One region of the Agrobacterium sp. SORGH_AS 787 genome, then DNA from elsewhere that is predicted to be linked to it. Evidence: predicted binding sites of a transcription regulator. Region 1 holds the regulator's gene; the other holds the start of a gene.
The links. Region 1 encodes PhoB, which activates phosphate uptake and scavenging genes when phosphate is short. Its sites were predicted from a motif close to TGTCATNNANCTGTCAT; they were not measured.

Region 1 (4,416 bases):
CAGACTATCTTCCACCACGTGCTGCCGCTGGCCATGCCCGGTATCCTGACCGGCACCATCATCGGCCTTGCCCACGCGCTTGGCGAAACCGCGCCGCTTCTTCTCATCGGCATGGTGGCCTTCGTGGCGAATTACCCGACGACCCCGCTCGATCCTGCAACGGCCCTGCCGGTTCAGATCTATATGTGGGCGAACGAAGCCGAGCGCGCCTTTGTCGAAAGAACATCTGGCGCTATCATCATCCTGCTTATGTTCCTCCTGGTGATGAATGTGGGCGCAATCCTGCTGCGTCGCCGCTTCGAACGGCGCTGGTAAAGCATTTCGAGGAAAAGTGGATACCGGTTTTCCATCTGGAAATGCGATAAGAACCAAGGGAGAACGGAACAATGAACATGTTGTCGGAAGCAGCAGTTGAAAAGGCGCTGGACAAGAAAATGAATGAAGTTTCCCATAAGATGATCGGCAAGGACGTTTCCGTTTACTACGGCGAGAAGCGCGCCCTTTACGATGTGAACCTCAACGTTCGCGAGAACACGGTGACGGCTCTTATCGGCCCGTCGGGCTGCGGCAAGTCCACCTTCCTGCGCACGCTGAACCGCATGAACGACACGATCGACGGCTGCCGCGTGACCGGTCAGATCACGCTTGACGGTGAAGACATCTACGATCCTGCAATCGATGTGGTCGAGCTTCGCGCCCGTGTGGGCATGGTGTTCCAGAAGCCGAACCCGTTTCCGAAGTCGATCTATGAAAACATCGCCTATGGCCCGCGCATTCACGGTCTTGCCCGCAACAAGGCGGATATGGACCAGATCGTCGAGTCCAGCCTGCAAAAGGCGGGTCTCTGGAACGAGGCCAAGGATCGTCTGCACGAATCCGGCACCGGCCTTTCCGGTGGCCAGCAGCAGCGCCTGTGCATCGCGCGCGCCGTCGCCGTCTCGCCGGAAGTCATCCTTATGGATGAGCCATGCTCTGCGCTCGACCCGATCGCGACCGCCAAGGTGGAAGAACTGATCCACGAGCTTCGCGCCAACTACACCATCGTCATCGTGACCCACTCGATGCAGCAGGCCGCTCGCGTTTCACAGCGCACCGCCATGTTCCACCTCGGCCACCTTGTTGAGGAGAACGATACGGACAAGATGTTCACCAACCCGGATGATCAGCGCACCCAGGACTACATTATGGGCCGGTTCGGCTGATCCTGCTGTCGCTTGCGCATCACACTGCGCCCGTCGCTCGAGCCGTTGAGAAGGCTTGCGACAGGGCGTCTCGAAACTGGAGACCACGAACATGCCGACACATTCCCACATCATGTCAGCCTATGACGAGGAGCTGAAGTTCCTCAGCCGCCGGATCGCCGAAATGGGCGGGTTGGCCGAGCAGATGTGCGCCGATGCCGTGCGCGCGCTCGTCAATTCCGATGCGGCGCTGGCGCAGAAAGTCATCTCGGACGATACGATCCTCGATCACGCCGAGCGTGAAATCGGCGACAAGGCGATCGTCACCATCGCCAAGCGCCAGCCGATGGCAGCAGACCTTCGTGAAATCATCGGGTCGTTGCGCATTGCCGCGGACCTCGAGCGTGTCGGCGATCTCGGCAAAAACACCGCCAAGCGTGTGATTGCGGTTGCTGGCACAGGCGTTCCGCGCAAGCTGGCGCGCGGCCTTGAGCATCTGTCGGAACTGGCGCTGGTGCAGTTGAAGGAAGTGCTGGACGTCTACTCCACGCGCTCGGCGGAAAAGGCCCAGGCCATCCGCGAGCGCGACGAGGAAATCGACGCCATGTACACCTCGCTGTTCCGCGAGCTTCTGACCTACATGATGGAAGATCCACGCAACATCACCACCTGCACGCATCTTCTGTTCTGCGCCAAGAACATCGAGCGCGTCGGCGACCACGCCACCAACATTGCCGAGACCATCTACTACATGACCACCGGCAGCCAGCCGGCGGGTGAGCGTCCGAAGGACGATAGTTCCAACACGCTCGGCGCTGTGACCGAGTAAGCGACAGATAGGATCTGGAGCCATGGTGCCGAAAATCGCCGTTGTCGAAGATGAGGAGGCGCTGAGCGTCCTCCTCCGTTACAATCTCGAATCCGAAGGCTATGATGTCGACACCATTCCGCGTGGCGACGAGGCCGAAATCCGCCTTCAGGAGCGCACGCCGGATCTTCTGATCCTCGACTGGATGTTGCCTGGCGTCTCCGGCATCGAGCTTTGCCGCCGCCTGCGCATGCGTCCGGAGACAGAGCGTTTGCCGATCATCATGCTGACGGCTCGTGGCGAGGAAAGCGAACGGGTTCGGGGCTTGGCAACGGGCGCGGACGACTATGTCGTCAAGCCCTTCTCGACACCGGAGTTGATGGCACGCGTCAAGGCGATGCTGCGCCGCGCCAAGCCAGAGGTTCTGTCCTCCGTGCTGAAATGCGGCGATATCGAACTCGACCGCGAGACGCACCGCGTTCACCGCAAGAGCCGCGAAGTCCGTCTTGGACCAACCGAATTCCGCCTGCTGGAGTTCCTCATGACCTCGCCCGGCCGTGTGTTCTCCCGTTCCCAGCTTCTCGATGGCGTCTGGGGACACGATATCTATGTGGATGAACGCACGGTGGACGTTCATGTCGGCCGCCTGCGTAAGGCGCTGAATTTCTCCAGCATGCAGGATGTCATCCGCACCGTTCGCGGCGCGGGCTATTCCATGGAAGCTTGATCGTCTCGGGGCGCTTAACCCGATGGTGAAGTGCACCGATCCTGTGGCGCCGGACTTGCTGGCGTCACATGAATGATGACGGGATGGGATATCGCGCGGCGTCTATCTCGTCCTGCGACAGCGGGCTGTGTCTCAGCACGTCCAGATAGTTGGCCATGGTTCGGGTGCCGTAGCTGTCTTTGATGGCGCTCAGCGCGAGTAGTCATTCGATCCAGAGAAACAGCGGGCTGTGCTTTCCCGAAACTCCAGCTCGCGGTCGCGCACCAACTCGCCTGCAACGATGGATATCAACTGGAACGCGGCATCGTCCATGTCCGTGGCTTCACGACGCCAATACTCTTCCCCGCGCTCCTCGCAAATCAGTCAGTAGCGTCCGCGTCGGCATTCGACATAGACGGTTGCGTCTCCGCACCGGCGACGCGGGATCGGCGGGAATGGCGTGTCGACGGCTTTTGCCCACAGTGTCGAGATATAGTCGTCCAGCATATCGATCGCATCCATGACGATAGTCTGGGCACAATCGCTGCTGCGGGCAAGTTTTGATTATTTGAGGATGGGGGAGACGGGCCAACAAAAAAAGCGGACCGAAGCCCGCTTTCTGTAATCGCTATGAGAGACCTTACGCCTTACGGCGTTCGCTCACCGGCTGATAAGCCATTTTCGCGTGGAACTTGCAGTAGGGCGAAGCTTCGGACGCTTCGCAGCCGCAGAAATGGAAGTCGTCCTTAAGCGGGTCGCCGACAGGCCACTTGCAGGTGCGCTCGGTCAATTCCGTCAGCGTCAGGCGACGCGAAATCGGAATAACAACGTTGTTGGAAGAGCGGGCATATTCCATGGGCTCGACCGTGTCGATGTCCATATCTTCCTTGAAAGCCAGCGCACCCGTGTTACGGGCAGGTGCCGGACGGTTCGTCGCAGCGCGGGCTGGAGCCGCATAGCTCGCCGGACGCGGCGCTGCCGCCGGACGCTTGGCTGCTGGGCGCGATGTGGCGACCGTGCCACCGGCCTTGGCGCGACCCGGCAGGTTGAGGCGGTGAACCTTGCCGATGACGGCATTGCGGCTCACACCGCCTAGTTGTGCTGCGATCTGGCTTGCGCTAAGCCCTTCGGACCATAATCTCTTGAGCTTTTCTACGCGTTCGTCCGTCCAGTTCATGCCGCTTCTCCGCTCGTCGCGTTGTTCTCGGGCAGAATCCACCCACGATGCCGTGGAGTGAACCACGCGCAGGCCATTCGCCAGATTGTAGGTGACTAGTTCCGCCGCATTGCAGTCTAGTAATTGACGGTTAACCTAATCGTCGGTTGACTCCGTGACAAGAGTCGCGGGAATCATCTGGAATCGATTTTCCGGTTTTCCCCAACTTGCTTCCCCTGTGAGTCAGAAAGGCAACAGTTGGTGGCTGCGCGCAACGCGCCTACCAGAGCTTGAGACGAGCCGAAAGTGCCGAGATTTGTTGACATTAGGCGGGGAAGTGACAATAGTGCGCTGGCAATGAAGACAGCATGCAAGCCGCCGCGAGGCGGCATTTTTGATTTTCAGGGCAGGGATAACCCGATAGCCCTATTGACAGTCGTCTGTCCCGACTTGACGTAAGGAGTGATGTCGCCATGGCCGAAGCTGCCCCCAAATCCGGGCCGTTGTTCGATACGTTTTCCAGAGCCCCCCTGCGCTTCGAACGAGGCGAGGGCGTTTGGCTGAT
Region 2 (4,416 bases), on a different contig from region 1:
AACAGCATCTGCGAGCAGACGGCTTCTCTCTATCTGTCCGTTCTGAAGCGCAACTGGACGCTACAGTATAGGCCCCGGAAATCGGAACCTTTGAGAAAGCACGATGCGTAGATCCAAGGAGTTAGAGCGCCCTTTGTGGGTTCCAAGGACGCTTTGCACACTAGACTGAATCGACATTCCTCATACCTTCCAGACATGCACCGCGTCATAAACCGTCGAGGCGGTTGAACGATCAGCTTCTTCAAGCGTTGCTTTTCACACGCAACGGTGAGGAGCACTGGGTTGGTTTTCGATGCGAGCGAGGCAATGAGCCGGTTTGGAGAGAGCCACACGACCGTCGTTCTGTGGCAGCGTTTCGAAGTCTCGCACAGGGAGATGTTCGACTCCCTCAAGAGTGCGATTGAATTTATCCGGGGCAATAGTTTTCGCCCAACTCGCGTTGAACTGCATCTCCATCGAGGCGGGCACGACGTGCTGATTGCCGGTGATGAACTTGCACAGCTTCTACAGGAACATGCAGGGCAAAAAGCCTGACGAAACAGTGCTGGGCCACCCGAGCCTGAGGGGTGAGGCGAAGCCCTATTTTCGTGCTCGATCCGCCCTCATGCCTCTGCGGTTATCAGCCGCTTAGCGTGCTTTCTTGCGTTCCAACGGTCATCATGTTGCCACGCCACGAGACTGAAGACCCCATCCAGCTTCTTACCCAGATGAGCGGTAGCAACGCGTCCCGCATGATCATGGTTGGAAAGCTTGTCCACGAGACATGCCATCCTTTGAGCTTGGCGAGCGCCAATTCCGGGAGATAGAAGAGCCCAAGGATCGCTACCGTGATTGCCACGATTGTCTTGCCATCCGCCCCCGCCAGCATAGCTGCGGCCAGTGCAAGAAGGAGAGGAGGAATGCCTCCGACGAGGATCTCCGGTGCGAAGAATTGGGGGAAGGTCACTCGCCGCAAACGCGCCCAGCGTGCCTGCCTAGACCAGACTTCCGCGAAGCTGCGCGTACCGAGCGGCTGCTCGAAGGGGGCTGGTGCGAGGTGAACTTTGCGCCCGCTTGCACGGATAAGCTTGGTGGCTGCGGCATCTTCGGCAATTTCGGCACCAAGGGCTTCAATGCCGCCGAGTGAATCGAGGAGCGGCTTGTTCCAAAGCATCGTCTTGCCCTGTGCGAAGCCCTGACCCAATGTCTCTGCCGCATATTGGTACCGGCACTGGAAGGTGTTGAGGAATGTGCATTCCAGCTCCGACCAGATATCGGCTGGCCGGGAGCCGAGGGGCGGGGAGCAGACAAGGCCGCTATCTTTGCGCCACGCGCCCATCAAGGTCGTAATGTAATGATCGGGCATCAGCACGTTGGAATCGGCGAGAATGACCCATTCGCTTGTGGCTGCACGCCATCCTTTTACGCAATTGTTCAATTTCGGATTGGCGCTGATCCTATCATCGCCCAGCAGCAATGTAGCCTGAATGTGAGGAAAGGCGGCAATGTTCGATTTGACGTGGGGGATAACAGGGTCTGCGCTATCCGCCACGCAGAAGATGATTTCGTAGTTTGGCCAATCCAGCTGAAAGGCATGAGGGATGGTCAGTGCAGTGAAATTCTCCACGCCGCGTAGTGGGACGACCAGGGAGACTGGCGGTTGGTTCTGCTGCGCCGCACTCCTTCTTGCGGTCGATTTCACACGAACGGCCGTCAGACCTATGCTCAACAGGTGGACGAAGATCAGCGCAAAGGCGATTACGGCAAGAGCGATGTCCATGTGTAACTCCACACATCCGGATCGTCTGCCCGGCGTTTATGTCCCTATCGCAAGTATAACGCTTTCATGACAGATCAATGTCATATAGCATTCATTCTGCTGTGGATGGCGGATACCGTACGCCCGCCATCCTGTTACGCGCTGCTCGAAACTATCGTGTCATACCCCAGACATAGCCAACAAGTGCTGCCAGTCCCAATGCTTGAAGAGGACGCTTTCGGATCTGGCGGATCACCTTGCTCTGAGCGGACTGAATTTCGCTGCGGGTGATGCGTGCCGATGCGGAAAGCGCTTCCTGGGCCGACTCTGTGATCCGTCCAAGTTCGGAGCGAAGTGCTCTCACTTCTTCCATGGCATGGTCGGTTGCCGGTGTGTCTTGGCGTGCTTTGACGGCAGCAAGCGCCTCATCCACTTTTGGAGCCTCCCCCGTATCCTGCTCTTCTTCGGGCGCGGATGTCGATGTGGCTGTCGTTGTGGTTGTGTGGGACACGGGATCGGAGGCAGGGAAGGTGTCTTCGAGCCCCTTTTGAAGATCTTCTTTGCCGGTGCGCTGTCTTGCCTGCTCTTCATGCAGTGAGGCGACGGCAGGTGAGGTGGAATTTTGGTCGGACATTATTTTGTCTCCGTAAGGGTTCGTCGTCTCAACTTCTTAGACGCGGGAGGGTTCCGGTTCGATCAGGCACGATTAAGCGTCGCCACCTGCTTTTATCGTCGCGTCAACAGACAGCTCGGGCATCATGCCCCGCTCGATGTCCGAGCGATCACGCTCTACCTCGATGACGGTGTAGAGCGTCTCGTCGCGGAAAGCGCTAGCAAAGCGGGTGGAGACGTCCTCGGAAGGCTGCGCAGTCGCCGCGGAGGCATCAGGCTGTGCCTCGGCCGCGACGATACGTGCATCGCCTGACGACCGGGCGGCGACCAGGACTTCTCCATAGGAGGCGCCTTTATCCCAGTGTGGGTCATCTGCCTTTGCCACGGGAGCCAGCTTGTAGACGTTAAGGCTTTCGGATTGCTGCAATCGGCTGACGGAGCCGACCTCATTTGAGCCAACTGCGTGAGGTGGATCGGACATCTGAAGTTTCTCCCTATTCTTCTGACCGAACCGCAGACGGACAAGGCGGTTCCTTTACGGCCCCGCTTTGTCCAGTCTCAACCGTTAAGATCAGATCATGATCTCGCCACCGGTGACCGGGATGACGGCAGCAGTCATGTAGCTGCCGCGATCCGATGCCAACAGAACGTAGGCGCCGGCAAGCTCGGCGGGCTGTCCAGCGCGTCCGATCAATGTCTGCTCACCGAAGGTCTTGGTCTTCTCCACGCCCATGGTGGACGGGATGAGAGGCGTCCAGATCGGGCCAGGTGCAACGGCGTTTACGCGGATACCCTTTTCAGCGACCATCCCGGCGAGCCCGGCGGTGAAGTTTAGCACAGCACCTTTGGTGGAGGCATAGGCAAGCAGCTGTGGTGAGGGTTGCTTCGACTGGATCGAGGCGGTGTTGATGATCGAGCTTCCAGACTTCATGTGTGGGACAGCGGCCTTCGACAGGAAGAACGGCGCATAAATATTGGTCTTGAAGGTCTCGTCCCACTCAGCGGAATCGATGTCGGCGATATCCGCATAGGTGCGCTGGAATGCAGCGTTGTTAACGAGGATATCGATCTTGCCGAATTCCTCGACGGTGCGCTGCACGAGGGATTTGCAATGGTCTTCCGAGGTGATGTCGCCAGGAACGGCCACCACCTTGCGACCGGCTTCTTCCACCCATTTCACTGTGTCGCGTGCGTCCTCTTCCTCGTCGAGATAGGAGATGACGAGATCGGCGCCTTCACGTGCAAAGGCGATTGCGACAGCCTTACCGATACCGGAATCCCCACCGGTAATCAGAGCGACTTTACCGCTCAGGAGGCCGCTACCCTTATAGGAATGCTCGCCATGATCAGGCTTTGGCTCCATCTGACCGGTGGTCCCGGGCGGCGTCTGCTTCTGTTCAGGATAGGGCGGGGAAGGGTGGCGAGTCTCGGCATCCATGTCTGTGCTCCACAATTGTTGACGAAGCCCAAACACGTTTTAGCAAATGCAGTTCCCTCCAAGCTTTAGCGAACCCTCAAGTGTCTGTGGCGTTGCCGCAGTCGGAGTTCGATTGGTCCGGCACGCGGGACACTTGTCTCACGACCCAGCTATCCCGAGTACAGCGGGCTTGGCCGCGTGCCTTGCCAGAGCATCGGCTTGTTCATTCCATGGCAGGCCTACATGACCCTTGCACCATGCAATCTCGATCATGTCGCAGCGTGTCAGGCACGCGTCGAGTGCCCTCCAAAGATCGCTATTGGGGACGTCTCTGCTGCGACCTTTGCCATTCGGTGCACGTTTTCTCCATTGGTTCGTTCTCCAAATATGGCGCCATTTGTTGCACCCCGTCACCGCGTAGAAAGAGTCCGACCAGATCGTCGCTGCCTCCCCGATCGCATTCACCTCCAGCCAGCGTAAGGCTTCAAGAACGGCAACAAGTTCCGGCGCGCTGTTGTCGGCGCAGCTTATGCTGCCGGACCGGGAGCCTATATGGACGTCATTGCGGACCGAAATCACGCCCCAACCGCCCAGGCGCTTGAGCGGGTCATATGAGCCGTCGACGAAGAGCTGGAGGTTGTGTGGCATA

Region 2: a site for PhoB is predicted at 1,815-1,831, ahead of QE435_RS07165 (ceramide glucosyltransferase). Genes of this name have one in related genera too.

What each region holds. Positions count from the first base shown of each region.
Region 1 is NZ_JAUTBG010000002.1:1,317,728-1,322,143, forward strand. It holds gene pstA (phosphate ABC transporter permease PstA) at 1-315, shown strand, start outside; gene pstB (phosphate ABC transporter ATP-binding protein PstB) at 387-1,202, shown strand; gene phoU (phosphate signaling complex protein PhoU) at 1,294-2,010, shown strand; gene phoB (phosphate regulon transcriptional regulator PhoB) at 2,033-2,716, shown strand; gene QE435_RS15655 (hypothetical protein) at 2,906-3,028, opposite strand; gene QE435_RS15660 (hypothetical protein) at 3,080-3,217, opposite strand; gene QE435_RS15665 (GcrA family cell cycle regulator) at 3,336-3,872, opposite strand; gene QE435_RS15670 (aspartate aminotransferase family protein) at 4,325-4,416, shown strand, end outside.
Region 2 is NZ_JAUTBG010000001.1:1,625,296-1,629,711, forward strand. It holds gene QE435_RS07155 (glycosyltransferase family 4 protein) at 1-111, shown strand, start outside; gene QE435_RS07160 (hypothetical protein) at 283-534, shown strand; gene QE435_RS07165 (ceramide glucosyltransferase) at 620-1,759, opposite strand; gene QE435_RS07170 (hypothetical protein) at 1,911-2,372, opposite strand; gene QE435_RS07175 (hypothetical protein) at 2,445-2,831, opposite strand; gene QE435_RS07180 (SDR family oxidoreductase) at 2,922-3,788, opposite strand; gene QE435_RS07185 (RNase H family protein) at 3,927-4,416, opposite strand, start outside.